4 regions of the Pseudomonas sp. Irchel s3b6 genome follow, and region 3 is predicted to be linked to each of the others. Evidence: predicted binding sites of a transcription regulator. Region 3 holds the regulator's gene; each other region holds the start of a gene.
What was found. The regulator sigma-54, encoded in region 3, starts transcription at its own class of promoters, with help from an activator protein. The targets are predictions, from matches to a motif close to ANTGGCATNNANNTTGCTNT.

Region 1: a site for sigma-54 is predicted at 6,633-6,652, ahead of CKW07_RS15440 (flagellar basal body rod protein FlgF). Genes of this name have one in related genera too.
Region 2: a site for sigma-54 is predicted at 2,992-3,011, ahead of glnK (P-II family nitrogen regulator). Genes of this name have one in related genera too.
Region 4: a site for sigma-54 is predicted at 3,682-3,701, ahead of flgB (flagellar basal body rod protein FlgB). Genes of this name have one in related genera too.

Annotation. Positions count from the first base shown of each region.
Region 1 covers NZ_FYDM01000008.1:155,568-162,949, reverse strand. Annotated here, with positions in the region: gene flgK (flagellar hook-associated protein FlgK) at 1-1,829, opposite strand, end outside; gene flgJ (flagellar assembly peptidoglycan hydrolase FlgJ) at 1,840-3,123, opposite strand; gene CKW07_RS15455 (flagellar basal body P-ring protein FlgI) at 3,134-4,243, opposite strand; gene flgH (flagellar basal body L-ring protein FlgH) at 4,259-4,954, opposite strand; gene flgG (flagellar basal-body rod protein FlgG) at 5,007-5,792, opposite strand; gene CKW07_RS15440 (flagellar basal body rod protein FlgF) at 5,838-6,578, opposite strand; gene CKW07_RS15435 (cytochrome c3 family protein) at 6,791-7,382, opposite strand, start outside.
Region 2 covers NZ_FYDM01000009.1:8,717-16,098, forward strand. Annotated here, with positions in the region: gene CKW07_RS15970 (LysR substrate-binding domain-containing protein) at 1-786, shown strand, start outside; gene CKW07_RS15975 (YifB family Mg chelatase-like AAA ATPase) at 800-2,293, opposite strand; gene CKW07_RS15980 (accessory factor UbiK family protein) at 2,538-2,798, opposite strand; gene glnK (P-II family nitrogen regulator) at 3,214-3,552, shown strand; gene CKW07_RS15990 (ammonium transporter) at 3,587-4,924, shown strand; gene CKW07_RS15995 (secondary thiamine-phosphate synthase enzyme YjbQ) at 5,137-5,562, shown strand; gene sutA (transcriptional regulator SutA) at 5,665-5,991, shown strand; gene CKW07_RS16005 (RHS repeat-associated core domain-containing protein) at 6,283-7,323, shown strand.
Region 3 covers NZ_FYDM01000005.1:165,855-173,236, reverse strand. Annotated here, with positions in the region: gene CKW07_RS11430 (superoxide dismutase) at 1-300, shown strand, start outside; gene CKW07_RS11425 (ZIP family metal transporter) at 332-1,225, shown strand; gene CKW07_RS11420 (HPr family phosphocarrier protein) at 1,269-1,541, opposite strand; gene rapZ (RNase adapter RapZ) at 1,557-2,414, opposite strand; gene ptsN (PTS IIA-like nitrogen regulatory protein PtsN) at 2,417-2,881, opposite strand; gene hpf (ribosome hibernation-promoting factor, HPF/YfiA family) at 2,894-3,202, opposite strand; gene CKW07_RS11400 (RNA polymerase factor sigma-54) at 3,309-4,802, opposite strand; gene lptB (LPS export ABC transporter ATP-binding protein) at 4,984-5,709, opposite strand; gene lptA (lipopolysaccharide transport periplasmic protein LptA) at 5,710-6,258, opposite strand; gene lptC (LPS export ABC transporter periplasmic protein LptC) at 6,245-6,817, opposite strand; gene CKW07_RS11380 (HAD family hydrolase) at 6,825-7,349, opposite strand; gene CKW07_RS11375 (KpsF/GutQ family sugar-phosphate isomerase) at 7,349-7,382, opposite strand, start outside.
Region 4 covers NZ_FYDM01000008.1:10,509-17,890, reverse strand. Annotated here, with positions in the region: gene CKW07_RS14770 (M48 family metalloprotease) at 1-591, shown strand, start outside; gene flgE (flagellar hook protein FlgE) at 662-2,014, opposite strand; gene flgD (flagellar hook assembly protein FlgD) at 2,045-2,770, opposite strand; gene flgC (flagellar basal body rod protein FlgC) at 2,786-3,229, opposite strand; gene flgB (flagellar basal body rod protein FlgB) at 3,233-3,640, opposite strand; gene cheR (protein-glutamate O-methyltransferase CheR) at 4,086-4,913, opposite strand; gene CKW07_RS14740 (chemotaxis protein CheV) at 4,959-5,891, opposite strand; gene flgA (flagellar basal body P-ring formation chaperone FlgA) at 5,973-6,734, shown strand; gene flgM (flagellar biosynthesis anti-sigma factor FlgM) at 6,886-7,212, shown strand; gene CKW07_RS14725 (flagella synthesis protein FlgN) at 7,262-7,382, shown strand, end outside.

The DNA.
Region 1 (7,382 bases), on a different contig from region 3:
TGGCCCTGCTTGGACTTGGCCCCCACCCCGGCCACCAGGCCGCCATAGGCGTCGGTGAAACTGACTCCCGGGCTGGTCGCGCTCGCCCCCACCGTGCCCTTCGACTGCAGCCCGAGCAATGCCTGGGCATTACGGTTGTCATTGCTGCCGGCGGCCGTCATCGAGACATTGAAGCTGTCGCCCTTGCTCGGCGTACCGTTGACGGTCATTTCGAAATTGAAGTTCTGGCTGGCCCCGGCCGAGTCGGTGTACGGCACCTGGATGCTCAGCTGGTTTTCCTGGCCGGGCACGATGCTGCCCGTGCCGAGGGTATTGCCCTGGGCATCCAGCACTTGGTAATCACTGCCCGATGTCATCAGCACGCGCACCGGCATCGCGGTCTTCACCGCATTCTGCAGATCCAGCGCCTGAGTCGGGTTGTAGATATCCACGCTGGTGGTCAGCGTCGGCTGGCCGACGGCACCCGTGCCCTTGTTGCCCTGAGCCAGGGTCGAGGTCAGCGGGGCGGAGGTTGCCAGGCGCTTGATGTCGGTCATCACCGTCGACAGATCACCGGCACCACTACGGGTCGGGGTGATCTTGAAGCTGTCACCCGGGCTCATGCCGGCGGCACTGTTCAGGCTCAGGGAGAAGCCGTCGATCACCGGCGCCGGGCTGGCGCCCAGGGTGAAGGTGCCCATGTCGGTGTTGTCCGACAGGCGCTTGACGCTATAGCCGGTGGCGCTGGTAAAGGTCACCTGGTAATCGCTGGCGCTGAGCCGGCTGCTGTCGGCAATCGTCACGTTCAGGTTGCCGGACGCCGGGTTGTTGTTACCGCTGGCGATACTGCGCTGACTGATCGCCAGCGCACTGTTGATGTTGCTGAACAGCGCCGCCCCGAACTCACCGTTCTGGTCCAGGCCCTGCCCCAATTGCTTGTTCACCTGGTCAGAGACGACCATGGCGATACGCCCCAGCTCGTTGGTGGCCGGTGCCAGGACGTCATCACGGTAACGCAGCAGGCCGCCCATCTCGCCACCGGTCACGGCGGAGGTGATATCCAGCGTCGAGGAACCGCGATTGATGATGATCGAGCTGCGGCTCGGATCGTTCTTGTCGGTCTGCACCTGCAGCGAGTTGGCGGTGTTGCCCATCACCAGCGGCTGGCCACCCTTGAGGTAGATATCCAGGCTGCCTTCACGCTCGACGACCTGCGTGCCCACCAATTCGGACAGCTGGCGAACGGTCTCGTTGCGCTTGTCCATCAGGTCGTTGGGCATGCCGCCCGAACCGCTGACCTCGCTGATTTTCTGATTGTAGGCCGCCACGGTCGCGGCCAGCTTATTGACCTGGTCCGCCATCGAACCCAGTTGGCTGTTGATGTAGGTGTTCTGCTGCGAGAGCTGCTCGGACATCGAGTTGAAGCGGCTGCTCAGGCTCTGGGCGTTGGTCAGCAACGCCTGGCGCGCGGCGGCGTCATTCGGGGTCGAAGACAGCGTTTGCAATGACGAGAAGAACGATTGCATCACCTTGGTGATGCCGGTGCCGCTGTCGGACAACAATTTGTCGACCTGGCTGACCTGACTCAGGTACGCCTGGGCATCGCTGTTGAGCGACGTGGTCAGTTGCAGTTGCTTGTCCAGGTAGGAGTTGTAGACCCGACGCACATCAGCCAGCGTGGTGCCACTGCCAATGAAGACGTTGCCGAACTGGTTGGACGCCTTGCTGTTCTGCACGGTCTGCTGGCGCGAGTAACCGGCGGTGTCGGCGTTGGCAATGTTATTACCGGTCGTCATCAATCCAGACTGGCTGCTTGACAGACCCGACATCCCGATATTGAGCAAACTCATGATTCAGACCTTATAAATTCGTGGAAGAGCCGGCCGCAGCGTAGTGCTCGTAGTTCTTCATTTGCTTGGCAATCTGCGAAATCTTGCTGGCGTAATTCGGGTCGGTGGCATACCCGGCCTTTTGCAACTCGCGTACAAACTGTTCCGGCTTATCGGCCGACTTCAGCACTTCTTGATAGCGATTGTTGCCCTGCAACAAGCTCACCAGGTCATGGAAACTGTCCTGATAGGAGGTGTAGGAGCGGAACTCGGCGGTCTCCTTGACCATCTCGCCATTCCTGAACTCACTGGTGATCGCACGGGCCTGCGCCCCCTGCCAACTGCTGCCGGTCTTGATGCCGAACAGGTTGTGGCTGCTGCTGCCGTCCTGCTGGCGCATGACCGATTTGCCATAGCCGGTTTCCAGCGCCGCCTGAGCCACCAGGTACAGTGGATCGACGCCGATGCGGTCAGCGGCCTGGCGCGCCATCGGCAACATGGTGGCCACGAACTCGTCAGGTGAACTGAAGGATTTTTTCGCCGGTGCCAGCGGCGGCTGCGCCATGGCGCGGCCATAGACCTGCAAGCGACCGCGCTCCGCGGAATAGCTTTGCGCTGGCTGCCAATCCCCTTTGACCAGCGCATTGCCGGTGGTGGTAGCGCGATTAGGCAGCGTGGTATGGGCAGTGGTAGCGGCCGTCCCCGTGGCCGATGGCACCAGCCCCGCCAACAGGCGATCGGCCAGTTTGGGCGGCAAGGCCAGGCGGCGCTGGTTGAGCAACGCCATGTCATTCCCGTGGGCACCCTCGCCCGCACCTTGCGGCGGGCTGACCGAGCGCGAAGCCCACAGCGGACGCTGGCCATTGAGCCGGGACAGTGGCCCGTTGGTCGCTGTGGTGCCGGCGGCAATTGGCGTCTGCACCGCCGCTTTCGCGGCCTCCTGCTTGGCTGCCGACAGCGCGGCCGCCTCGCCGGGCGCCAGCGGTTTGTTTTTTGACATCTGCCGCATCAGCACATCGGCCAGGCCGATACCGCCGCCCTCGCGGGACATGGAAACCGCCAACTGCTGGTCGTACATTTCCTGGTACTGCTTGGCCGCCGCCGTATTCAGCGGATTGTCCTGGCCCAGGGCGTCGGTGGCCGAGCGCATGGACTTGAGCATTTCGTTGAGGAACAGCGACTCGAACTCCTGCGCCACCTTGCGCATGTTGCCGTCGCTGTTCTTGTCGCCGACCTTGAGCTGGTTAAGCCGGTTGAGGTCCGAGTAGGAACCCGAATCGCTGCTGCTGACCAGGCCGCTCTTGTGAATATCCATGCCCGCTACCTCAGATCACGATCAGGTCGGCTTGCAAGGCGCCGGCCTGCTTCAAGGCTTCGAGGATCGCCATCAAGTCACCCGGCGCCGCCCCCACCTGGTTCACCGCCCGTACGATCTCGTCCAGCGTGGTGCCCGGGCCGAACTTGAACATCGGCTTGGCTTCCTGCTGGGCATTGACGTTCGAGCGTGGTACCACCGCTGTCTGGCCATTGGAAAAGGCGCCTGGCTGGCTGACGATCGGGTCTTCGGTGATGGTCACGGTCAGGCTGCCGTGGGTCACGGCGGCCGGCGAAACCTTGACGTTCTGGCCGATCACGATGGTGCCGGTACGCGAATTGATGATGACCTTGGCCACCGCCTGGCCCGGATCGACTTCGAGGTTTTCCAGGATCGACAGGTAGTCGACGCGCTGGCTCGGATCGAGCGGCGCGGTGACGCGAATCGAACCGCCATCGATGGCCTGGGCGACGCCAGGGCCCAGCATGTCGTTGATCTTGTCGACGATGCGCTTGGCGGTGGTGAAGTCCGAGCGGTTGAGGTTCAGGGTCAGGCTGTTGCCCTGGTTGAAGCCACTGGGCACTGCTCGCTCCACCGAGGCACCGCCGGGAATACGACCGGCCGACGGAACGTTGACGGTGATCTTCGAACCATCACGCCCCTCGGCATCAAAACCGCCCACCACCAGGTTACCCTGGGCGACCGCATAGACGTTGCCGTCGATCCCCTTGAGCGGCGTCAGCAACAAGGTGCCGCCACGCAGGCTCTTGGAGTTGCCGATCGACGAGACCGTGATGTCGACCTGCTGACCCGGCTTGGCGAAGGGTGGCAGGTCGGCACTGATCGACACCGCCGCGACGTTCTTCAACTGCACGTTCCCCGAACCCGGCGGCACCTTGATGCCGAACTGCGACAGCATGTTGTTGAAGGTCTGCAGGGTGAACGGGGTCTGCGTGGTCTGGTCGCCCGTGCCGTTGAGCCCGACCACCAGGCCATAGCCGATCAGCTGGTTGGAACGCACGCCCGAAATACTGGCGATGTCCTTCAACCGCTCGGCCTGGACGCCGAGGGAAGTGGACAGCAACAACGCGGCCGCCATCAGGTGTTTGAAGTTCAACATGGAAATAGTCATCACCTAGAAAGGGAACAGCGGGCTTAAGAAGAAACGGTCGAACCAGCCTGGCTGACTCGCATCGGCAAACGAACCGGTGCCCGAATAGGTGATGCGCGCATCGGCGATACGGGTCGAGGGCACGGTGTTGTCGGTGGCGATATCGTCTGCCCGCACCAGGCCGGCAATGCGCACCAGCTCGTCGCCGGTGTTGAGGGTCATCCACTTCTCGCCGCGCACGGAGATGATGCCGTTGGGCAGTACGTCCGCCACCGTCACGGTGATCGAACCGGTCAGGCTGTTGCCCTGCCCCGCCTTGCTGTCGCCCTTGGTCGCGCGCTCACCGCTGTAGCCGGCCTCCAGGCTCAGGTCGCCACTGCCAAACGGGTTGTTGGTGTTGGGCACGCTGCCGAACAACGAGGTCAGGCCGATGTCGGCCTTGCTGGTCTTGCCCACCTGGGAGTTGGCGTTTTTGCTGGCCTGAGTTTTTTCGTTCAGGGTGATGGTGATGATGTCACCGACCCGGAACGCCTTGCGGTCGCTGTACAGATTCTGCTCGAACCCGGCCTGATAGATCGAGCCGTTGTTGGCCGCCGCCGGCAGTGGCGTGCGCGGCAACACCGGTGCGTAGTAAGGGTCATTGGGTTTCGGCGTCGGCCCGACGCAGCCCGCCAGCACGGCGATCCCACTCAGTGCGAGAACAGATACAAAGCGTTTCATGACCCTAACCTCACGGTGTTGCAGGCGGCCTCACGCCGCCCCATAGACTGGATTACAGATTCTGCGTTACGAACGAGAGCATCTGGTCGGCGGTGGAGATCACTTTGGAGTTCATCTCGTAGGCGCGCTGGGTGGTGATCATGTTGACCATCTCCTCGACCGTGCTGACGTTGGAGGTTTCCAGGGTGTTCTGCAGCGTGGTACCGAAACCGTTCAGGCCCGGGGTGCCGACCTGCGGCGCACCGCTGGCGGCGGTTTCCAGGAACAGGTTGTTGCCCGTTGCCTGCAAGCCGGCCGGGTTGATGAAGTCGGCGGTTTGCAGGTTGCCGATCACCTGGGCCGCCGGGTTGCCGGCGATGGTGATCGAGACGGTGCCGTCACGGCCCACGGTGAAGGTCTGGGCTTCGTTGGGGATAACGATGGCCGGTTCCAGGGCAAACCCGGCGGAGGTCACGATCTGGCCATTGGAGTCCAGGTGAAAGGTACCGTCGCGGGTGTAGGAGGTGGTGCCATCCGGTTGCAGGATCTGGAAGAAACCACGGCCGTCGATGGCCATGTCCAGCGGCTGCTCGGTGGTCTGCAGGCTGCCGGCGCTGAAGTTCTTCTGGGTGCCGACGATGCGCACACCGGTACCCAGTTGCAGGCCCGACGGCAATTCGCTGTCCTGGGTCGACTGGGCGCCAGGCTGACGCTTGATCTGGTACAGCAAGTCCTGGAACTCGGCACGGTCACGCTTGAAACCCGTGGTCGAGACGTTTGCCAGGTTGTTGGAAATAGTCGTCAGGTTGGTGTCCTGGGCGGACAGGCCTGTCTTGGCAACCCATAGAGCCGGAAGCATTCGATTCTCCTCGTGCGCCTGTTTTACGGCGCGACGTTCTGATAATTAGCTGATCTGCAAGACCCGAGCCATGGCCTGGTCGTCTTCTTTGGCGGTGTTCATCATCTTGATGTGCAGCTCGAACTGCTTGGCCAGCGCCAGCACCGACGTCATCTCTTCCACCGCGTTGACGTTGCTCGACTCAAGGAACCCCGACACCAGTTGCACGTTGGCATCGGCGGGCGCCGGCTGGCCGTCCTTGGTGTGGATCGAACCGTCCAGGCCCTTGGTCATGTTCTTCAGGTCCGGGTTGACCAGCTTGATACGGTCGACTTCAGCCATCACGCTCGGGCCTTCGCCCAGGGCACGGATGCTGATGGTGCCGTCCTGGCCGACTTCGATTTTCTGCTCGGGCGGCACGGCGATCGGCCCGCCATTGCCCATGACCGGCATGCCGTTGCCGGCGCGCAACACGCCCAGGGCATCGACATTCAGGCTGCCGGTGCGCACATAGCTTTCAGCGCCATCGGGGTTCTGCACGGCAATCCAGCCGTTGCCGCTGACCGCCACGTCGAGGTCACGACCGGTTTCCACCAGCGAGCCTGGGCTGAAGTCGGTGGCAGGACGTTCGCTCATGGCGAAGGCGCGCGCCGGAAAGCTGTCGCCAAACACCGGCATCGACCGCGCCTGCTCCAGGTCTTTCTGAAAACCGTTGGTGGAGATGTTCGCCAGGTTGTTGGCATGGGCCTTCTGCGCCAGTGCGTTCTGGCTGGCGCCGGTCATTGCCACATAAAGGTACTTGTCCACAATCGTTCCTCTGCATGCCGGACGTTTGCCGCCCACTGCTGTACTGCGCAGGTTGTAGCAATTTGCAGACCAACTTGCGCACAGAGGTTCGAAGTCCTTTAAACACAGGACATGAGGACAATCAGAGGGGAATGGTGGCGTGGCTCAAAGACGAAAAACCGGCGCACTTATGCCGTTTGACGGCAATGCGCCGAGGCGCACCTGCTCAATCGCTACCAGCCTTTGACCCCGCTCATGTCCGGTAGCTTGTGGGCGATGCCCTTGTGGCAGTCGATGCAGGTCGCCTGTCCTGTCGCCAGTGACGTGGAATGCATGCTAACCGCGCGCTTGCCCTGGCGGGTGAAATCCATGAACTCGAAGTTGTGGCAATTGCGGCATTCCCTGGAGTCGTTGGCCTTGAGCCTGGCCCACTCGTGCTCCGCCAGTTCGCGGCGCATACCGAGGAATTTCTCACGGGTACTGATGGTCCCGAACACCTTGCCCCAGACCTCTTTCGACGCCTGCATCTTGCGCGCAATCTTGTGGGTCCATTCGTGTGGCACGTGGCAGTCCGGGCAGGTCGCACGCACGCCCGAGCGATTGGTGTAGTGAATGGTTTCCTGCAGTTCGACGTAGACGTTGTCGCGCATCTCATGGCAAGAGATGCAGAACTTCTCGGTATTGGTCGCTTCCAGCGCCGTGTTGAAACCGCCCCAGAAGATCACCCCGGCAATGAACCCCCCAAGTGTCAGAAAGCCCAGGCTGTAATGAACGCTGGGTCGACGCAGAATGGCCCAATAGTCTTTGAGCAGGACAAGCAATGAC
Region 2 (7,382 bases), on a different contig from region 3:
GATCACTTTGCCTGCCGGTTGTTTCAACGCAGCGGACGTCATCTGCAATTGACCGAGGCTGCGCGCTTGCTGTTGCCGGGGATACGCGAAGGTTTTGGTGCATTGGAGCGGGCCTGCAATACCTTGCGCGCCGAAGACGACATCTTGCGCATGAAAGCCCCTTCGACCCTGACCATGCGCTGGCTGCTGGCGCGCCTGAGTCGCTTTCGGCATCTACAGCCGGGTAATGAGGTGCAGTTGACCAGCGCCTGGATGGATGTCGACTCGGTGGACTTCAATCACGAACCTTTCGACTGTGCGGTGTTGCTGAGCAATGGGCATTTTCCGCCGGATTGGGAAGCCAGTTATCTGTTCCCGGAATTGTTGATCCCGGTGGGCGCGCCGAATCTGTTGAACGATCAGCCCTGGGACGTCGAGCGCCTGGCCAGCACCGAATTGCTCCACCCGACCCCGGATCGTCGCGACTGGCGCAGTTGGCTGGAGCGCATGGGCCTGTCCGAGCAGGTGTCGCTCAAGGGCGGGCAGGTGTTCGACACCCTGGAGCTGGGGATGATTGCCGCCGCCCGTGGGTATGGCGTATCGATGGGTGACTTGCTGATGGTGGCCGAAGACGTGGCTCAAGGGCGCTTGAGCCTGCCGTGGCCGACCGCCGTTGCCAGCGGCCTGAATTACTATCTGGTCTGGCCGAAAACCCGTCCGGGAGGCGAGCGTTTGCGTCGTCTGAGTGACTTCCTGCAGGGTGAGGTACAGGCCATGGAACTGCCGGACGTCCAGCGCCTGGACTGAACCGACGCACCGTTCACTGGCTCGAAGGTCGATATTGCAGCGCCTCGGCCAAGTGGTCGCGCTGGATGTGTTCCACCTGTTCAAGGTCCGCCAGGGTGCGCGAGACCTTGAGCAAGCGATGGGCCGCCCTGAGGGACAGGGTCAGCCGTTCGCAGGCGCTTTCCAGCCAGTGTTCGTCAGCCTTGGATAGTCTGCAGTGCTGACGCAGGCCGGGCAGATCGAGAAAGGCGTTCGCGCAACCCTGGCGCTTGTGCTGGCGCTCCCGGGCGTGGGCGACACGCTCGGCGGCGCTGGCGGTGTTGTCGCCGGGTTGGGCGGCGGGATTGAGCGCGGTGGCTTCGCGAGCGACGGTCAGGTGCAGGTCGATACGATCAAGCAGGGGGCCGGAGAGTTTGTTGCGGTAGCGCTGGACCATGTCCGGCGTGCAGGAGCAGCGGCCACTGGGGTCGCCCAGGTAGCCACAGGGGCAGGGGTTCATGGCCGCCACTAACTGGAAGCGGGCCGGGAAACGCACGCGATCCCGGGCACGCGAGATCACAATGTGGCCGGATTCCAGCGGTTCGCGCAACACCTCCAATACCTTGCGGTCGAATTCTGGAAGCTCATCGAGGAACAGCACGCCGTGATGGGCCAGGGTGATTTCGCCGGGCTGTGGTTTCGAACCGCCGCCGACCAGCGCCGGGCCTGAAGCAGAGTGATGGGGTTGTCTGAAGGGCCGTTGCGGCCAATGACTCAATGGCACGCAGCTGGCGACCGATTGAATCGCCGCCACTTCCAGTGCTTCGCTCTCTGTCAGGGGGGGCAACAGCCCAGGCAAACGACTCGCCAACAAGGTTTTTCCCGTGCCCGGTGGCCCGCTGAACAGCAGGTTGTGCGCCCCCGCGGCAGCAATCAGCAGCGCCCGCTTGGCCGCAATCTGGCCCTGTACTTCATTCAGATCGGGATAGGGCTTGCTGGCATGGAGCAAACCATCGGAGGTATAGGGTTCGACGGGCGTGTGACCATTGAAATGCGCGACCGCTTCCAGTAGGTGATTCACCGCAATCACCTTCAATCCGGAGGCCAGGCAAGCCTCCTCGGCATTCGCCCACGGCACCACCAGCGCGCGTCCGGCCTGGCGCGCCGCGAGGGCCGCCGGCAGTACTCCGCGAACTGCCCGCACCTCACCGGAAAGTGCCAGCTCTCCCAGGCACTCCACATCATCGAGGGTCAACGTCGGTACTTGCACGCTGGCCGACAGGATTCCCAAGGCAATTGCCAGGTCGAACCGCCCGCCATCCTTCGGCAAATCAGCGGGGGCGAGGTTCAGCGTGATGCGCCGCGCCGGAAACTGCAGCCCTGAATTGATGATCGCACTGCGCACCCGGTCCTTGCTTTCCTTCACCGCCGCTTCAGGCAAACCGACCATCGTCAGCGACGGCAAGCCGTTGGCCAGGTGGACTTCGACGGTAACGGCAGGCGCCTCGACGCCCACCTGGGCGCGACTGTGGACGATAGACAGAGACATGGTCATTCCTTGAGCGAGAGAAGGCCGCTTCCTGCGGTAGTTCAAGGGTAGTTGCGTAGAGGTGTTTTAGCGCCGCGCAAGGGCGGGCAAACGTTCGCAGAATGTTGCAGACGGGGGGCATTTGTAGGCGCGAGCGCGCTCGTGATGAACGCAAGAGCGTCGCGTTTATTCAGAAAGCACGCGTAATCGTTGACGCCCAGCGCGAGCGCTCGAGCATCGAGCGGCTACCCCTACTGTAAGGGGGTCATTCGGCGGGCGGGTTGAGCTTCGCTTCCAGTTCCGCCACTTTTGCCTCAAGGCTCTCCAGCCGCGCCCGGGTGCGCGCCAGGACGACCATCTGGCTGTCGAACTCTTCCCGGCTCACCAGGTCCAGTTTGCTGAAGCCGCTTTGCAGCAGGGCTTTGAACTGGCTTTCGATTTCGCTTTTCGGCAGCGGGGTTTCGCCGCTGAACAGGCGGGAGGCGTGGCCGCTCAGGGCGTCGAGGAGGTCTTTGGGCGCGAGCATGGTAAGGGTCCTTAAAACTGATGGCTGGCAGTGTATCACGCAGCGTCTATGGTCATTTGTGCGCACCGGGTCGCACGGTTTTCGCGCACATGGCCGCCCGTCGGCGCACTGTTTTCGTGCGTATCGATGAGGGGAAATCAGGGCAAGCGCTCGCGGTCGCGGGCAAGGGATTGAAATCAGTGACTTTTCAGGAGATGGCAAGCTTTCTGCTAAGACTTGAGTAACCCATGCACTGATGCAGTCGCTGTGACGAATGCAGTGCGGCAGGCGGAGCGGGGAGTTTCGTCAGGAGCGGTTAACTGGCGTCAGTCGGGCAGGTAGGGCCGACGGTGCGTTACAAAGCCAGGCACTGCGCTTAGACTTGAGACGGGTTTGTTTTCCTGGGGCAAGTCCACCAATTCGGGAGAGAGTTTTCATGAAGCTAGTCACTGCCATCATCAAGCCGTTCAAACTGGATGACGTGCGCGAGTCGTTGTCCGAGATCGGCGTGCAGGGCATTACCGTCACTGAGGTCAAAGGCTTCGGTCGGCAGAAGGGTCACACCGAGCTGTATCGTGGCGCGGAGTACGTGGTCGATTTCCTGCCCAAGGTGAAGATCGATGTCGCCATCGACGACAAGGATCTTGATCGGGTTATCGAGGCGATAACCAAGGCGGCCAACACTGGCAAGATTGGTGACGGCAAGATCTTCGTGGTCAATCTGGAACAGGCTATTCGCATCCGTACCGGCGAAACCGATACCGACGCAATCTAAGCCGCCAAACCCCAACGCCCCAGGAGAAAACAATATGACTCTGCGTAAAATCGCAGGGCTAGGAGCCCTGTTGTCCTTCGTAATGCCCAGCCTGGTCATGGCGGCAGACGAAGTGGCGGCCCCGGTCCTCAACGCCGGCGACACCGCCTGGATGTTGACCGCTACTGCCCTTGTGCTTTTCATGACCATTCCAGGCCTCGCGTTGTTCTACGGCGGCATGGTGCGCTCCAAAAACATTCTTTCCGTGATGATGCAGTGCTTCGCCATTACCGGTCTGATCAGCATCCTGTGGGTCATTTATGGCTACAGCATTGCGTTCGACACCACCGGCATGGAGCAGGGCGTCGTCAATCTCAACTCGTTCGTCGGCGGCATGGGCAAGGCGTTCCTCGCCGGTGTCACGCCAGCGAGCGTGACAGGGCCGGCGGCACTGTTCCCTGAGGCGGTGTTCATCACCTTCCAGATGACGTTCGCCATCATCACTCCTGCGCTGATCGTCGGCGCCTTTGCCGAGCGGATGAAGTTCTCCGCCATGCTGATCTTCATGGGCGTGTGGTTCACCCTGGTCTATGCACCGATTGCCCACATGGTCTGGTCGGGCAACGGCGGCCTGATGTGGGACTGGGGCGTGCTGGATTTCGCGGGCGGCACCGTGGTGCACATCAACGCCGGTATTGCCGGTCTGGTGGCGTGCCTGGTACTGGGTAAGCGCAAAGGTTTCCCGACCACCCCCATGGCTCCGCACAACCTGGGCTACACCCTGATGGGCGCTGCGATGCTGTGGGTGGGCTGGTTCGGCTTCAACGCCGGCTCCGCCCTGGCGGCCAACGGCACCGCCGGCATGGCGATGCTGGTCACTCAGATCGCGACTGCCGCTGCAGCCCTGGGCTGGATGCTGGCTGAATGGCTGACCCACGGCAAACCCAGCGCTCTGGGTATCGCCTCGGGTGTCGTCGCAGGCCTGGTGGCCATTACACCCGCTGCTGGCACCGTGGGCCCGATGGGTGCCCTGGTGATCGGTCTTGCAGCCGGCGTGGTGTGCTTCTTCTGCGCCACGACCCTGAAACGCAAAATGGGTTATGACGACTCCCTCGACGCCTTTGGCGTGCACGGTATCGGCGGTATCCTCGGCGCCATTCTTACCGGCGTATTCGCAGCCCCTTCGCTGGGTGGCTTCGGCACCGTGACCGACATCGCCGCACAAGTCTGGATTCAGTGCAAAGGCGTGGGCTTCACGGTGATCTACACCGCCATCGCGACCTTCATCATTCTCAAGGTGCTGGATGCGGTCATGGGGCTGCGGATTACCGAAGAGGAAGAAGCCGTTGGCCTCGATCTGGCACAACACAACGAGCGTGGCTACAACTTGTAAGCCAGCGCAAAGAAATCGCCCGGCTTGCCGGGCTTTTTTTTGCCTGGCGTTTGACCGTGAGAAGCGGGCTGAAAGGTTTTTTCAGGCGTGTTTTTTAGCCTTTGCGCCGAACGATTTTGTAGGGTCGATGGCTTACAGCATTGCAGGAATATTAGGGTCTTTGTTTTTTCCCAGAGCGCGCTAGAATGCGCCCCGAACGTGCGGAGAACTGTATGTGGCAACAGACTCTGATTACCCTGCGGGCAAGGCCTCGGGGCTTTCATCTGGTAACGGACGAGTTGCTCGCCGGCCTGCCTGAACTCAGGGCATGTCGGGTGGGTCTGTTGCATTTGTGGCTGCAGCATACCTCGGCGTCGTTGACCATCAACGAGAACGCCGATCCGGCGGTACGTCGTGACTTCGAACGGTTTTTCAACCGGCTGATCCCACAAGGCGCAGCCGGCTATGAGCATAACGACGAAGGCCTGGACGACCTCCCGGCGCACTTCAAGGCCAGTTTGCTAGGCTGTCAGTTGAGTTTGCCGATCACGGCGGGCCGGTTGGCGTTAGGTAGCTGGCAAGGTGTTTATCTGGGCGAGCACCGTGATCAAGGCGGTGCTCGCAAAGTCCTCGCCACCGTGCACGGTGAAGGGGCATAAACCGCTGGTTACCAGCGGGTGTTGAATTTTTTCTGGCAGTCGTCGACAGACGACGAAGCTGGGCTATAACTAATCTGCTTTTCGCAAGTCATGAGGTAGAACATGAGCGACGATGATCTGGAAAACGACGACCTCGAAGTAGGCGACGAAGACGAGACCGAAGAAGGCCTTGAAGCAGCAGCCGAAGACGTTGCTGACGACGATGGCGGTGATGACACTCCGGTCCCGGCAGCCAAGGGCAAGGCCAAGGCTGCTGTGTCGGTAGACGAACTGCCGAGCGTTGAAGCCAAGAACAAAGAGCGTGATGCCCTGGCGCGCGCGATGGAAGAGTTCCTGGCCAAAGGTGGCAAGGTTCAGGAAGTAGAGGCCAACGTGGTGGCTGATCCACCAAAGAAGCCCGATAACAAGTACGGCAGCCGTCCTATCTAAGGGCTTGCCTGTGCTTGCTGAAAAAGCCCGCCGTCGCTGCGGGCTTTTTCATGGGTGAAACAAAGGCCCTGACACAGTCACGATTAAGTTTCTTGCTGTTTTGGCTCGAACGACTAGTCTCACTGGCGGTTAGTTCGTTAATCAAAAATAGCCGGAAACAGGCGCTCAAATAATTTTAATAGATAAACGAATTAACCAGACAGGACACTAGCAGTTCTGATAGTAGGCAAAGACTGAAAAAGGATAGATGCTGAAGACTCGGCTTTTTCGACCTTGCACGGAGCTCAGTCAATGCCTACCTCCACTCGCGAAACCCTCTTGGCTCGCTACCACTACGATCCGCTTGATCGCTTGGTCGATAGCACCCCCTTTGAACAATCTGCCATCCAGCGCTATTACTGCAAAACCCGCCTGGCTACCGAAACACAAGGCGGTGTGCAATGCAGCATCGTGCAGCACGACAACCAACTGTTGGCGCAGCAGCAGCGCGAGAACGGCAAGGTGTCCGCCACGCTGCTGGCGACTGATCAACAACGTTCGGTATTGAATGTACTCGACGCAAACCAGTCCCATCCTCTCGCCTACTCGCCCTACGGTCATCGTCCGATTGAGAATGGCTTGCTCAGTTTGCTGGGGTTTAACGGCGAACGGCCGGACCCGGTGACCGGGAATTATCATTTGGGCAATGGGTATCGGCAGTTCAATCCGGTGTTGATGCGGTTTAACAGCCCGGACAGTTGGAGTCCGTTTGGGGAGGGTGGGGTAAATGCGTATGCGTATTGTGGCGGGGATCCGATTAATAGAGCGGATCCAAATGGGCATTCGTTTATGGGGCTTATTTTAGTTTTGGGGGGGGTTGGCAGTATAGCTGGAGGCTCCGTACTATTGTCTAAAGAAGACCCCTCAGTGCTATCTTTTGTTGCTGGCCTTGCGCTGGTCGGTTTCGGTACATTCCTAACAGTAGGAGGGGGAGTGGACATGATGATCTCTTCTAGCTCTTCAGCACGATCGCGTAATTCAATGCCGACGCGTGATTCAATTTCAACGTATAATTCAACGCCAAGGAATTTTTCATCTTCAAATAATGTTTCACTTACAGTGCCTTCTTCAACTCAGCCTCGCTATAATCCCGCCAAAATTAGTACTGGCCAACAGAGACCGCAGTTGCATAGAAGAGCTTTACATACTGATTTTTTTGCTCCGCCAAAAAACCACATAGTCTCATTTAATGATTCTTTAAGTTATTCGGAGAATTATGGTTCAGTCTTTCAACGAACTTTCGCTCCTAGCTATCCATCTACCAATGCGGAAACCATTCGTTTTGGTAACTGAAAACACCTGAAACAAAGGTGAACCAAAGCAAACAAAAGGGGACGCCCATTAGCTCTGGC
Region 3 (7,382 bases):
GACAAGCAACTGGGTGGTTTCGACAGCTTCAAGGACGCGTTCACCAAGGCAGCGTTGACGCGGTTCGGTAGCGGTTGGGCGTGGTTGAGTGTCACCCCGCACAAGACCCTGGTGGTGGAAAGCAGTGGTAACCAGGACAGTCCGTTGATGAGCGGTAATACGCCGATCCTCGGCCTGGACGTCTGGGAGCACGCCTATTACTTGTGTTATCAGAACCGTCGCCCTGAATACATCAATGCGTTCTATAACGTGATCCATTGGCCGGAGGTTGCCCGGCGCTACCAGGCAGCGCTGGTTTGAGTCCTCACAATAAAAAGAAATAAGGCCGACTATGGGCACTGAAATACTGGCGATCAGCAGTGGGCGAATGTTTCGTTATGCAGTGGGGGCGCTCTTGTTGTTGGCGGGCTCTACCTTGCTGGTTGCCCACGGCCTGGCGTGGCTGAGTCTTGAGCCAAAGTTGATGCGGGCGCTGCAAGGCGGGGCTATCTGTGCGCTGGGTACGGCCTTGGGTGCGGTGCCGGTACTGGTCATCCGCCGGATGCCGGTGGCGCTCAGTGATACTTTGCTGGGTTTTGGCGCCGGGGTCATGCTGGCCGCCACGGCGTTTTCGCTGATCGTGCCCGGTATCGCGGCGGCTGAAAGCCTGGGGCTGACACCCTGGGCGTCCAGCGGCTTGATTTGTCTCGGCATCATGCTGGGGGCGTTCGGACTGTTTGTGGTGGATCGCAAGGTGTCCGGTGCAACACCGCAGATGCTGGTCGGTACCCTGGAGCACCCGGTCGTCCCTCCGCGTATCTGGCTGTTCGTGTTTGCAATCATTGCTCATAACATCCCTGAAGGCATGGCGGTGGGTGTCTCGGCCGGTGGCGGTATGCCGGATGCCGACAGCCTCACCATGGGCATCGCGCTGCAGGACGTGCCGGAAGGGCTGGTGATTGCCTTGGTGTTGGCCGGGGCCGGGATGTCACGGGCCAGGTCATTTCTGATCGGCGCCGTATCAGGCCTGGTCGAGCCGGTTTTTGCGTTGCTGTGTGCCTGGTTGGTGAGCTTGGCCGAGGTCATCTTGCCGCTGGGCCTGGCGCTGGCGGCCGGCGCAATGCTGTTGGTGGTGACTCACGAAGTCATCCCTGAATCGCGTCGTAATGGTCACGACAAACTGGCCAGCCTTGGGTTGCTGGTAGGGTTCTGCCTGATGATGGTGATGGATACGGCGTTGGGTTGAGGTGTGGCGAGGGAGCAAGCTTGTTCGTCAAAAAGGCGTGCGCTTACTCGCCTTCGTCGAAGAAGTTGTTGATCAATGCCACCAGCGCGTCCAGTGCTTCCTGCTCTTGCTCACCTTCGGTTTTCAGATGGATTCTGGTGCCTTTGCCAGCCGCCAGCATCATCATCGCCATGATGCTTTTACCGTCGACCATGCTTTCGGGGCTGCGACCGGCCCTGATCTGGCAGGGATACTGACCTGCAACACCCACGAATTTAGCGGAAGCGCGGGCATGCAGACCCAGTTTGTTGATGATTTCAATTTCCAGAGCAGGCATCGCGGTGTGAATCCTTTAGCTAAGGTCGCGGTGGCGAACCTGGACGTTCTTCAAGGTTTTTTGCAGGAGTTGACCCAGGCGCTCGGTCAGGTAGACGGAGCGGTGATGCCCACCGGTACAGCCAATGCCAATAGTGACGTAGGCGCGATTACTTGCCGCAAAGCGGGGTAGCCATTTGAGCAGGTAGCTGGAAATGTCCTGGAACATTTCCTCAACATCCGGCTGGGCAGCCAGGTATTCGGCGACCGGCTGATCCAGCCCGGATTGTTCGCGCAGTTCTGGTTTCCAGTAAGGGTTGGGCAGGCAGCGCACATCGAATACCAGGTCGGCATCGACCGGCATGCCACGCTTGAACCCGAAAGACTCCACCAGGAAGGCGGTGCCTGGCTCGGGCTGGTTCAGCAGGCGCAGCTTGATGGTGTCACGAAGCTGGTAGAGGTTCAGGTTGGTCGTATTGACCTTGAGGTCCGCCAGATCGGCTATCGGCCCCAGCAGGGTGGTCTCATCCTGAATGGCTTCGGCCAGCGAGCGATTGGCGCTGCTCAGCGGATGGCGACGGCGGGTTTCCGAGAAGCGCTTGAGCAGGGTCTCTTCGTCGGCGTCCAGATACAGTACGTCGCATTTTATGTGCCGGGCGCGGACTTCTTCCAACAGCTCGGGGAAGCGCGTCAAGTGGCTGGGCAAGTTACGCGCGTCGATGGACACCGCCACCAGTGGCTGGGTCAATTCGTTGTGGATCAGGGCACGTTCGGCCAGTTCCGGCAGCAGGCCGGCTGGCAGGTTGTCAATGCAGTAATAGCCGTTGTCCTCCAGTACATCGAGGGCTGTGCTTTTACCGGAGCCGGAGCGGCCGCTGACGATGATCAGGCGCATGGTTAGTGACCGTTCTGCTCGTCCAGGACAACCTGATACAAGGCTTCGCTGCTGGTGGCGCTGCGCAAACGGTCGCGGACTTCCTTGCGGTCGAGCATGCTGGCGATCTGGCGTAGCAGTTCCAGGTGCGCATCGGTAGCTGCCTGGGGGACCAGCAGGACAAACAGCAGGTCGACCGGTGCGCCGTCGATAGCGTCGAAATCAATAGGCGCGTCCAGGTGCATCAAGGCGCTGATGGGCGACTCGCAACCTTTGAGACGGCAGTGGGGAATAGCGATGCCGTTGCCAAAACCGGTCGAGCCGAGTTTTTCACGGGCAATCAGGCTCTCGAAGACATCCTGCATCTCCAGCTCCGGGACTTCCCGGGCGATCAGGTTGGCAATCTGTTCAAGGGCGCGTTTTTTACTGCCGCCCGGCACGTTCACCAGGGAACGGCCGGGGGTCAGGATGCTTTCAAGTCGGATCATGGGTTTGGGGTGTTAACGACCGGTCGCGCCCTGAAGGAGGCTCTGGGTCTTTTCCTTATGCTTTTTGAGTTGGCGATCCAGCTTGTCGGTCAGCAGGTCGATGGCGGCATACATGTCCGTGTGCTCGGCATTGGCAACCACTTCTCCGCCGGGAATATGCAGCGTGGCTTCGATTTTCTGCAACAGCTTCTCGACATTCATCGTGACCTGCACGTTGGTGATCTTGTCGAAATGCCGCTCCAATCGGTCGAGTTTTTCGCCGATGTAGGTGCGCAGAGGTTCGGTCACTTCCAGTTGGTGTCCACTGATGTTGACTTGCATACAGCTTCTCCTTCGTTGCCAGTGCATAAGGCGGCAGGCTGAGTTGCCTGCCACTAGGATGTTTCCGAAAAATCGAATACACCCTGGAACGCGGTGGCGTGGCCCGTTACATCAATCGCTTGCGTTCGCTCGAAGGCGCGATCCCGAGGGACTCGCGGTACTTGGCGACGGTGCGGCGGGCTACCTGAATGCCTTGTGCCTCCAGTAAACCAGCGATCTTGCTGTCACTCAACGGCTTTTTCTGATTTTCCGCGGCAACCAGTTTTTTGATGATCGCGCGAATCGCTGTGGACGAGCATTCACCGCCTTCGGAGGTGCTGACGTGACTGGAGAAAAAGTATTTCAGTTCATAAATACCGCGTGGGGTATGCATGAATTTTTGCGTGGTCACCCGTGAAATGGTCGACTCGTGCATGCCGACGGCTTCCGCGATGTCGTGCAGGACCAGCGGCTTCATCGCCTCGTCGCCATACTCGAGAAAACCGCGCTGGTGCTCGACGATCTGGGTGGCAACTTTCATCAGGGTTTCGTTGCGGCTTTGCAGGCTCTTGATGAACCAGCGGGCCTCCTGCAACTGGTTGCGCATGAAGGTGTTGTCGGCGCTGGTGTCGGCACGGCGGACGAAGCCGGCGTACTGTGGGTTGACGCGCAGGCGCGGCACCGATTCCTGGTTGAGCTCCACCAGCCAGCGTTCGTTGTCCTTGCGTACGATGACGTCGGGCACCACGTACTCGGCTTCGCTGGACTCGATTTGCGAGCCCGGGCGCGGATTGAGGCTCTGTACCAGTTCGATGACCTGGCGCAGTTCGTCTTCCTTGAGCTTCATGCGGCGCATCAGCTGGCTGTAGTCGCGGCTGCCGAGCAAGTCGATGTAGTCGGTAACCAGGCGTTTGGCTTCGGCCAGCCAAGGGGTCTTGGCCGGCAACTGGCGCAATTGCAGCAGCAGGCATTCGCCCAGGTTGCGGGCGCCGATGCCGGCAGGCTCGAATTGCTGGATGCGGTGCAGGACGGCTTCGATTTCGTCCAGTTCGATGTCCAGCTCCGGGTCGAAGGCCTCGAGAATCTCTTCGAGGCTTTCGTCCAGGTAGCCCTGATTGTTGATGCAGTCGATCAGCGTGACGGCGATCAGACGATCGGTGTCGGACATCGGTGCCAGGTTCAACTGCCAGAGCAGGTGGCTCTGCAGGCTCTCGCCAGCCGATGTACGGGTGGTGAAGTCCCACTCGTCGTCATCGTTGCTGGGCAGGCTGCTGGCGCTGGTCTGGTAAACGTCTTCCCAGGCGGTGTCGACGGGGAGTTCGTTGGGAATGCGTTCGTTCCATTCACCCTCTTCAAGGTTGTCCACCGTGGGGGCGGTTTCCTGGTAGGAGGGTTCCTGGATCTCGGTGTTGGGTTTCTGCTCGATGTTGTCCGCCATTGGGTCGGCGTTATCGAAGTCGTCGCCGTCTTCCTGACGTTCGAGCATTGGATTGGATTCCAATGCTTCCTGGATTTCCTGTTGCAGGTCCAGGGTCGACAATTGGAGCAGGCGGATGGCCTGTTGCAGCTGCGGTGTCATCGTCAGCTGCTGGCCCATTCTCAAGACTAGCGATGGTTTCATGGCAGGGGCTTAACACCTTATTCGCCGGCGCACATGCGCCATCCACTACAGGGCGCCGAAGCGCCAAACATAAGCAAATTATATGCCTGAAACTGAAGTGTTTGCCTAGAGTGTCGAGACAATAAAAACATTCACGGCCGCATTGACATTACGCCCCGGCAACTCTCAGGCGCCTCAGCGCTTAGAGGCGGAACTCATGGCCCAGATAAACTTCCTTGACCAATTCGTTGGCCAGGATGGTTTCGGCGTCGCCTTCGGCGATCAGTTGGCCGTCGTTGACGATGTAGGCGGTTTCGCAGATGTCCAGGGTTTCGCGGACGTTGTGGTCCGTGATCAGTACACCAATGCCCTTGGCCTTGAGGTGGTGGATGATCTGCTTGATGTCACCTACCGAGATCGGGTCCACGCCGGCGAAGGGTTCGTCGAGCAGGATGAATTTCGGTGCCGTGGCCAGCGCGCGCGCGATTTCCACGCGGCGACGTTCACCGCCGGAAAGGCTCATGCCCAGGTTTTCACGGATATGGTTGATGTGGAATTCCTGAAGCAGGCTTTCCAGCTCTTTGCGGCGACCGGCCTTGTCGAGTTCCTTGCGGGTTTCGAGAATGGCCATGATGTTGTCGGCGACCGACAGTTTGCGGAAGATCGACGCTTCTTGCGGAAGATAGCCGATACCCGCCCGTGCACGACCGTGCATGGGTTGGTGGCTGACGTCCAGATCATCGATCAGCACGCGTCCCTGGTCGGCCTGGACCAGGCCCACGATCATGTAGAAACAGGTGGTCTTGCCAGCGCCGTTCGGGCCTAGCAAGCCGACAATCTGGCCGCTGTCGATGGACAGGCTGACGTCACGCACGACCTGGCGGCTCTTGTAGCTCTTGGCCAGATGCTGGGCTTTCAGAGTTGCCATTTAAGGGGCCTTTTGCTCGTCGGTTTTCTTTTTAGGCTGAATCACCATGTCGATGCGCGGGCGTTGTTCGGTGACCTTGCTACCCGTCGCGCGACCGGCGCTGGCGAGCTTTTTGTTGGTGTCGTAGACGATTTTCTCGCCTTGGGTGATGTTGCCATCCTTATCGACGACTTTGGCGCGATCGATCAGTACTACGCGGTCTTGCGAAGCGTGGTACTGGATAGTCACCCCATAGCCTTGGACAGGCTTGGTGTCGCCAGCCGTTTGCATCTGCTCGAAGTAGGCCAGGTTGCCCACCGAGGTTACGACGTCGATATCGCCAGCCGGTGTGCGAGTGATAGTCACGGTGTTGCCGGTGACCTTCATCGTGCCCTGGGTGATGATCACGTCACCTTTGTAGGTGGCGATGCCGTTCTTGTCGTCCAGCTGTGCGTCGTCGGCCTGAATGCGGATAGGTTGATCTCTATCGTTCGGCAGAGCCCAGGCGCTCACGCTTCCCAGTGCTGCGCCCAGACTGAGCAAAATAGGGAGGGTTTTAACGAGCCTCATACTGTCCTCTTACGTTCGATAGCAGGTGTATCCTGCTTTCTTTCAAATACGCTTTCATGCCGGTCCCCGTCGATACACCGCCAGCACCGTCGATTCTAACGGCTTGCTGGGTCTGCGCATATTGCTGCTGCGGGAATACGGTCATGCGGCTGCTGGTAATGATCATCGCGCGGTCCTTTTCGTCGGTGCGCGCAATGCGTACCGAGTCGATCAGTTCGACTTCGGTGCCGCCAGGGTTGACCTCGCCACGCTCACTCTGGACGTGCCAGGGGAACTCGGTGCCGCGATACAGCTGCAGGTCCGGCTTGGTTACCAGGGTCACATCGCTGGCCTTGACGTGCTCAACCTTGTCGGAGGTCATTTCGTACTGCAACTTGCCGTCGGGCAGGTACTGCACGCTATGGGCGTTGGTTGCATAGAAGTCGATCTCGCTCTCGTTGACCACCGTCACGGGCTTGTCGAGAAAACGTTCTGGACTGATGTTCCAATAGCCGACAGCCGCGAGCAGCGCGGCAATGGCTCCAAAAAACAATATGTTGCGAAACTTTTTGCTCAGCATAAGTGGCTCACAGGTACGCGGCGTTGGCGGCTTCAAGGTTGCCTTGGGCGCGTAGAATCAATTCGCAAAATTCGCGTGCTGCACCTTCGCCTCCGCGGGCAAGGGTAGTGCCGTGGGCGTGCTCACGAACGAAACTTGCAGCGTTGGCGACGGCCATGCCCAGGCCAACACGGCGAATCACCGGCAGGTCCGGCAGGTCGTCACCCAGATAGGCAACTTGCTCATAGCTTAGGCCCAGCTGCGCGAGAAGGCTGTCGAGTACGACCAGTTTGTCCTCGCGGCCTTGAAACAGGTGGGGAATCCCGAGGTTTTTTGCGCGCTTCTCGACGACCGGGGTCTTACGACCACTGATTATGGCCGTTGTTACACCCGTGGCCATCAACATTTTGATGCCCTGGCCGTCGAGGGTATTGAACGACTTGAATTCGCTGCCGTCTTCGAGGAAGTACAGGCGGCCATCGGTCAGGACACCATCGACGTCGAACACGGCCAGTTTGATGTTTTTGCCGCGTTGCAGCAGGTCGTTGTTCATTACATGACTCCCGCGCGCAGCAGGTCGGACAGG
Region 4 (7,382 bases), on a different contig from region 3:
GGCCTTGGCGCCAAGCGCTTTCGCGCCCAGCTCGATGACAACCCTAAAAACGACGTGGCGCGCTACGGCCTGGCGATCGCCCAGATCAAGGGAGGACAGCTGAGCGACGCACGTGAGAGTCTCAAGCCGTTGCTGGCCAAGGCCCCCAACGAAATCATCTACAACCTGGCCCAGATCGATCTCGACATGACCAACAATCGCCTGGCAGATGCGCAGGCGCGGGTCGACCGGATGCTGGCGCAATTCCCCGGCAACTATCCGCTGAACCAGGTACGTGTCGACCTGCTGCTCAAGCAGAACCGCCCCGCCGACGCCGAAAAAGCCCTGGAAGCCCTGCTCAAGACCCGGCCGGACGATCCGGACATCTGGTACATGGTGGCCGAAACCCGTGGCCAGTCCGGCAACATCATCGGCCTGCACCAGGCGCGCGCCGAGTACTTCGCACTGGTGGGCGACTACCGCCAGGCCATCCAGCAACTGGACTTCGCCAAGCGCAAGGCTGGCAACAACTTCCCGCTGTCGTCACGTATCGATGCCCGTCAGCGCGAGCTGATGGAGCAAGAGCGCTTGATCAAGGACATGATGGGCTGACCCTTCGCGACCCCAATGAAAAAGCCCCTCGACGAGGGGCTTTTTCTGTTGCGCGGTCAGCCCGGCGGCATCAGGCCATCTGAATGATGGTCTGCATGATGGTGCTCTGGGTCGAGATGGTCTTGGCGTTCGCCTGGTAGTTGCTCTGGCCCTTGATCAGGTCCACCAGCTCATTGGTCAGGTTGACGTTGGACTCTTCCAGCGAGTTGGACACCACCGAGCCCAAGGTACCGGTTTCAGCGGTATCGTAGGCGGCGAAACCAGACGCGTAGGTTTCCTTCCAGCCCGAACCGCCTACCGGCTGCAGGCCCTGCTCGTTGTTGAAGCTGGCCAGGGAGATCTGACCGATGGCCTTGGACTTGCTGTTGCTGAAGTTGGCGAACAGCGTGCCGGTGCCGTCGATGCTCAGGTTGGTGATCTGGCCCGTGGCGTAGCCGTCCTGGGTTGGCAGGTTGCGTACCGTCTCGGAGTTGAACTGGGTGGTCTTGGTCAGGTCGTTGCTGATACCGGTGGCGTTACCCACCGCCCCGTTCGCCGCCCACACACCGTCGGTGACGGTGCCGGGGGTCCAGACACCCGCACCCATGACGACCGAGGTGCCGCTCACCGTGTACGGGCTGCCAGAGGCTGGCGGCACGATACTCAGCAGCTTGCCGTCCGAACCGAAGTTCATTGTCATCGGTTCCTGATTACTCGGCGTCACGGGCGGTGTACCAGTACCGGCGGGTACGTAGGCGCCGCCGTCAGGATTACGACCGTCCACCAGGGTGTAGGTCTGCCAGGTATTGGCACCGGTCTTGACCACATACTGGTCCATGGTGTGCTGGTTGCCCTGGCTGTCATAGATCGGCGTGCTGAACATCTCGGTGTAGGTCTCGAGCTTGTTCGGGTCGAACGGCGTCACGGCCGGATCGATGTTCGGCTTGCTCGAGTTCAGGTTGATGCTCGAAGAAATGGTGCTGGTGGTTTTCGGCGCCAGGTTCGACTGGTCGATTTTCAGGTCGCTGAGCACACCGTTGATGATCTTGCCATTGGCATCGACGCCATAGCCTTGCAGGCGCGCGGTACCGGCGCTGTTGGTGACGAAGCCGTCCTTGTCGACCCTGAAGGTACCGGCACGGGTGTAGGTCAGCGAGCCGCTGTCGTTGAGCACGAAGAACCCCGAACCCTGGATGGCCATGTCCAGCACGTTGCCGGTGTTGCTCACGTCCCCCTGGCTGAATTGCTGGGAAACGTTGCCCAGGCGCACGCCATTGCCAATGCTCTTGCTGCCGGTACCCAACTTGGTCGCCGAGTAGACGTCTTCGAATTCCGCACGCGAGGATTTGAAACCGGTGGTGCCGACGTTGGCGATGTTGTTGCCGGTAACGTCCAGCTGCTTGTTGGCTGCAGAGAGGCCGCTGAGGCCGACGTTAAAACCCATATTCCACTCCTTGTGCCGCGTTAGCCGGCGCTATAGACCGATAGTTTGTACTTTGGACAGTGCGATGGTGCCCATGTTGGCGAGGTTCAACATCATCTCGCCGCCGGTCTGGCTCACGGTCACGCTGTTGACTGTCGCAGGCAGGTAAGTGATCAGGTCGACAGGCTTGTCGTCGATCGGTGCACTGGCCTTGAAGCTGTAGGTACCCGGCTCGACTTTTTCGCCCGCCGCATTGGTACCGTCCCAGACGAAGCTGGCATTACCCTGCGGCTGGCTACCCAGGTCGATGGTTTTCACCGCCTTGCCGTCCTTGTCGGTGATGGTCACCGTGGACGAGGCCACCGAAGCCGGCACGACCACCGAGCCGGTCATGCTCTTGCTGGTGTCGACATAGGCCGAGCCGGTTTGAACGATGACCGAGCGCCCCACCAGCGATGAGGCCTGCAAGGCTTGCGAGGAACCGAACGCACTGGAAATGTTGTTCACCGAGGTGTTCAACGTGGTGATGCCTTCCAGGCTGCTGAACTGGGCCAACTGCGCCACGAATGCGCTGTTGTCCTGCGGATCCAGCGGATTCTGGTTCTTGAGCTGGGTCACCAGCAATTGCAGGAACGCATCCTTGCCCAGTTCGTTTTTGCCGGTCTTGCTGTTGGTGGCGGCCGCCAGGCCATCATTGTTGGTGGTGGACGTCTTCTTCGAGGAATTGGCAAGAATGTCCTTGAGGCTCAGGCCGCTTGTGGTATCGGTAACACTCATCTGAGTTGCCCCTTATCACTGACCGAGGGTCAGGACCTTCTGCATCATGGTTTTGGCGGTGTTCATCATTTCCGCGTTGGTCTGGAACGAACGGCTGGCGGAAATCATGTCGGCCATTTCTTCGACCACGTTGACGTTGGGGTAGAACACATAACCCTTGGCGTCAGCCGCCGGATGGTTCGGCTCGTAGCGGGCTTCCAGGTTGCTTTGGTCTTCGACCACACCCAGCACCTGAACGCCCTGGCCCGCGGCCTCCTGGCTCTGGAACAACGAGTCGCTGCCGCCCGACTGGCCGCCCTGGAACATGGTGGCGAACACCGGATGCCGGGCACGGTAGGTCTGGTCGATGCTCGAGGAGACGGTCTCGGCGTTGGCGATGTTACTGGCCACGGTGTTCAAGCGAGTGGTCTGGGCACTCATGCCACTACCGGCAATATTGAAAACACTGGATAGGGACATGGATTACTCTCCGCGCAGGGCCGAGATCAGCCCTTTGAATTTGCTGTTGAGCAGCGTGAAGCTGGCCTGGAAGTTCACCGAGTTTTCGGCGTAGTTGGATTGTTCCAGCTGCGCATCCACGGTGTTCTGGTCAATCGACGGTTGCATCGGTGTGCGATAGAGCAACGTCTCGTCACCACTGCTCAGGCCTTGCGCTTCGATATGACGGCTGTTGGTCATGTTCAAGGCAAAGGTGCCGTTCTTGTGCTTGTCGTTCTCGGCGGCCAGGACGGCCGAGAAGTCCAGGTCCCGAGCCTTGTAGTTCGGGGTGTCGGCGTTGGCAATGTTGTTGGCCAGCACTTCGGCACGCTGGGCGCGGAAGCCCAGGGCTTGCTGGTGGATACCGAGCGCTTTATCGAAGCTGATGCTCATGTCGGAAACCTTTGGGTGACCTGATTTTTCGTACCAGGTACTTAGCAAGCCCCGTGCCAGCTGGTAAAACCCCGTAAATAGGGGCTTTGCCAGCGGCGGCAACGCGGCAATGCCAGAAAAGCGGCAATCGATTTCCGTCACCTGCCGCTTTTCTGCCGCCCTGAACAGCGCACCGCCTCAACAGCACACCCGGTGTGCGCGACCGTCCAGAAGCCTGTATCGGGCAAAAAAAGGGAGTCCCTGACTAATGCCGATCAGTTAAGAAGATGAGGTCGAATGTGTAGGAGCGAGCGGGCTCGCGATGAACTCAAGAGCAACGCGTTTAATCAGAAAACACGCGTTATCGTTAATGTCCATCGCGAGCACGCTCGCTCCTACAAAGGTCGACGTTCGCTTAACTGACTGGCATTGGCCCCTGAGGACTCCCGCTTTTGTCACCCGACCATCACTTGGCCTGGTAGATGATTCCCGGACTGCACTGGACCATCTGGTAGTGATCCGGCAAACCGTTCAGTGCCTCGGAGGCCCCCAGGAACAGGTAGCCCCCCGGCTTGAGCGTGCTGTGAATGCGCAACAGGATGTCCTTCTTCACTTCGGCGGAGAAGTAGATCAACACGTTGCGGCAGAACACGATGTCGAACTTGCCCAGGCTGACGTAGCTGTCGAGCAGGTTGAACGAGCGAAACTCCACCCGGCTCTTGATCGGCGCCTTGACCGCCCAGCGCCCCGGCCCTTTCGGATCGAAGTAGCGCTGCAGGCGCTCGGGCGACAGCCCACGGCCAATGGCCAGGCTGTCGTACTCGCCGGTCTTGCAGTTGTTCAGCATGGTGCCGGACAGATCGGTGGCAACAATCTGCACCCCCATCCGCAACTGGCCCATGTTGACGCGCTCGAACTCATCGATCGACATCGACAACGAGTACGGCTCCTGCCCCGACGAACAAGCGGCCGACCAGATCCGCAGACGCTGGCCGGGACTGGCCTTGATGGCCTCGGGCAGGACTTTGTTCTTCAAGACTTCAAACGGGTAGGTGTCACGAAACCAGAGGGTTTCGTTGGTGGTCATCGCGTCCACGACCATTTCGCGCAGGCCACTGCGTGGCTGGCCCTGGATACGCTGGACCAGCTCCCCCAGGGACTTGATGCCTTGCTGTTCCATCAGCTTGTTAAGACGGCTCGACACCAGGTACTGCTTGTTCTCACCGAGCAAAATGCCACAGGCTTTTTCCAGGAAGACCCGGAACTGTTCAAAATCCAAATTACCCGTAGACAATGATGCTGCCTCTTAAATCGTGTTGACCGCCAGGGGCAAAGCCCCCTAGCTGATGTCTGCTGCTTTGATCCGGTCGACTACCCGGGATGCCAGGTCATCAGGACGAAACTTGGCCAGGAAGTCATCGGCACCGACTTTCTTGACCATCGCCTGATTGAACACACCCGACAACGAAGTATGCAGGATGATATGAAGCTTTTGCATGCGAGGGTCGTTGCGTATCTCGGCCGTGAGGGTGTAGCCGTCCATCTCAGGCATTTCGATGTCGGAAATCATCATCAGAAACTCTTCTTCCGGCTTCTTGCCTTCCTCGACCAGCTTGCGCAGGTAATCCAGCGCCTGGCGACCGTCGTTCAACGCGACCACCTCGACCCCCACCGTCTGCAGGCAACGCGAGACCTGCTTGCGCGCCACCGACGAGTCATCGACCGTCAGCACTCGCAAGGACAACGCCTTGTGCTGAGTCTCGACATCCACCACGCCGACGGAAATCGCCTCCGGTGTGGGCGCCACTTCCGCCAGCACCTTCTCCACGTCGATGATTTCGACTAACTGATTGTCGACTCGAGTCACAGCGGTCAGGTAGTGATCGCGCCCCGTGCCCTTGGGTGGCGGATGGATCTCCTCCCAGTTCATGTTGACGATGCGCTCCACCGAGCGCACCAGGAAGCCCTGGGTCTTGGTGTTGTACTCCGTGATGATCACAAAGGGATTACTTTGATCCTTCAACCCGCCCGACCCGGTGGCCATGGCCAGATCCAGAATCGGAATGGTCGCCCCCCGAATATTGGCGACACCGCACACGACAGGGTTGGATTTGGGCATCACGGTCAGTTTCGGGCATTGCAGCACCTCCCGGACCTTGAAAACGTTAATCCCGTAGAGCTGTGGGCCGTCGAGACGGAACAACAACAGCTCCAGGCGATTCTGCCCTACCAGTTGCGTGCGCTGGTTTACTGCATCCATTACACCAGCCATGCCCAGACTCCTACACCAACGCTAAGTGTGTTGCGACGCACATTCATCACTAAACGGCACGGCGCTTGCTTTTGAACTGCCATGAACGTGAACACGACATTATTCCGACGCCTGACCTCAACCTGCCGCCGATGGCGCTGCATGGTTGCGGCGGCGTGTGTTTTCAACGCTGGCAGCACTGCCCTTGCCGACCCGGTTACCTTGCCTGATCTACTTATCGGCGTCACTCAGGGCTTTCTTGAATTCACCGTAGAAGACTATCTGGCCACCAGTCAAACCGAAGGCCGCTATGAAATCGAGGTCAATCAACTCGACCCGCGCTTGCGCATGCCCATGTGCGACAAGGAATTGACAGCGACGCTGGAAAGCCCCGCCAAGCCGTTGGGACGCGTCACGGTGCGGGTGCGATGTGACGGCGCCTCCCCCTGGACAGTCTTCGTCCCCGCCCAGGTCCGCCTGTTCCGCGAGGTCGTGACCACCACCCGGCCCCTCAAGCGCGCTGGAATCATCGAGCCTTTCGACGTGATGCTGCGCGAGCGCGACATCAGCCTGATCAACCAGGGGTACCTGACGAACGTGGATCAGGCGATCGGGCAAAAACTTGTCCGTTCCATGGTCAATGACCAGGTCATTACCCTGGTTCACATGGAACAGGCAGAAGTCGTGCGCAAGGGCGACCAGGTCGTGATCACCGCCCGCAGCGGAACCCTCAGCGTACGGATGCCGGGCGAAGCACTGGCCAATGGCGGTTTGAACGAGCAGATCCGGGTCAAGAACCTGAACTCTCAACGGGTCATCAAAGCGCAAGTGACCGCGCCCGGCCAGGTTGAAGTCGCCATGTAGAGCACTGGCGCGTAATCGACCCATTCCCTAAACTGTGCCTCACGCAGGGCAAATACCGACGCGCCCGCGCTCATGGATAAATGAGCCTAAAGTTTTTTCGGGATTGGCCGAAAACATGGCAAGCGTCCAAATTCCCAGAGGTTTTTTTACCATGGTCATTGATTTCAGCCGCATAAACAGCGCACCCACGCTCACGAGCAGTTCGCGTACCGGCGCCCCCCAGGAAACCGGTGAAGCCGCCAGAACCGCGCCGCTGTCGACCCAGACCGAACAGGTCGGGGCCAGCCAGAGCGGGGAATCGGTACACCTCAGCAACGAGGCTCAGCAGTTGCAGAAGATCACGGACACGCTGCGCGAAGAGCCTGCCGTCGACAAGGCCCGCGTGGCCGAGTTGAAAGCCGCCATTGCCGATGGCAGTTATAAAGTCGACAGCAACCGCGTCGCCAGCAAACTGCTCAACTTCGAAGCCCAGCGCTAGCCGACGGCCGGCGCCAGGGCTTTTGGACGCTAAAAACCCAAGGCCAGCCATGCACGATACTAATTTACTGCAACTGATCACCGACGATTTTGCTCCAGCGCAACAGTTGCTGGATTTGCTGCAGCAAGAATCCCTTGCCCTGCACGGTCGCGACATGCCGCTGCTGGAGA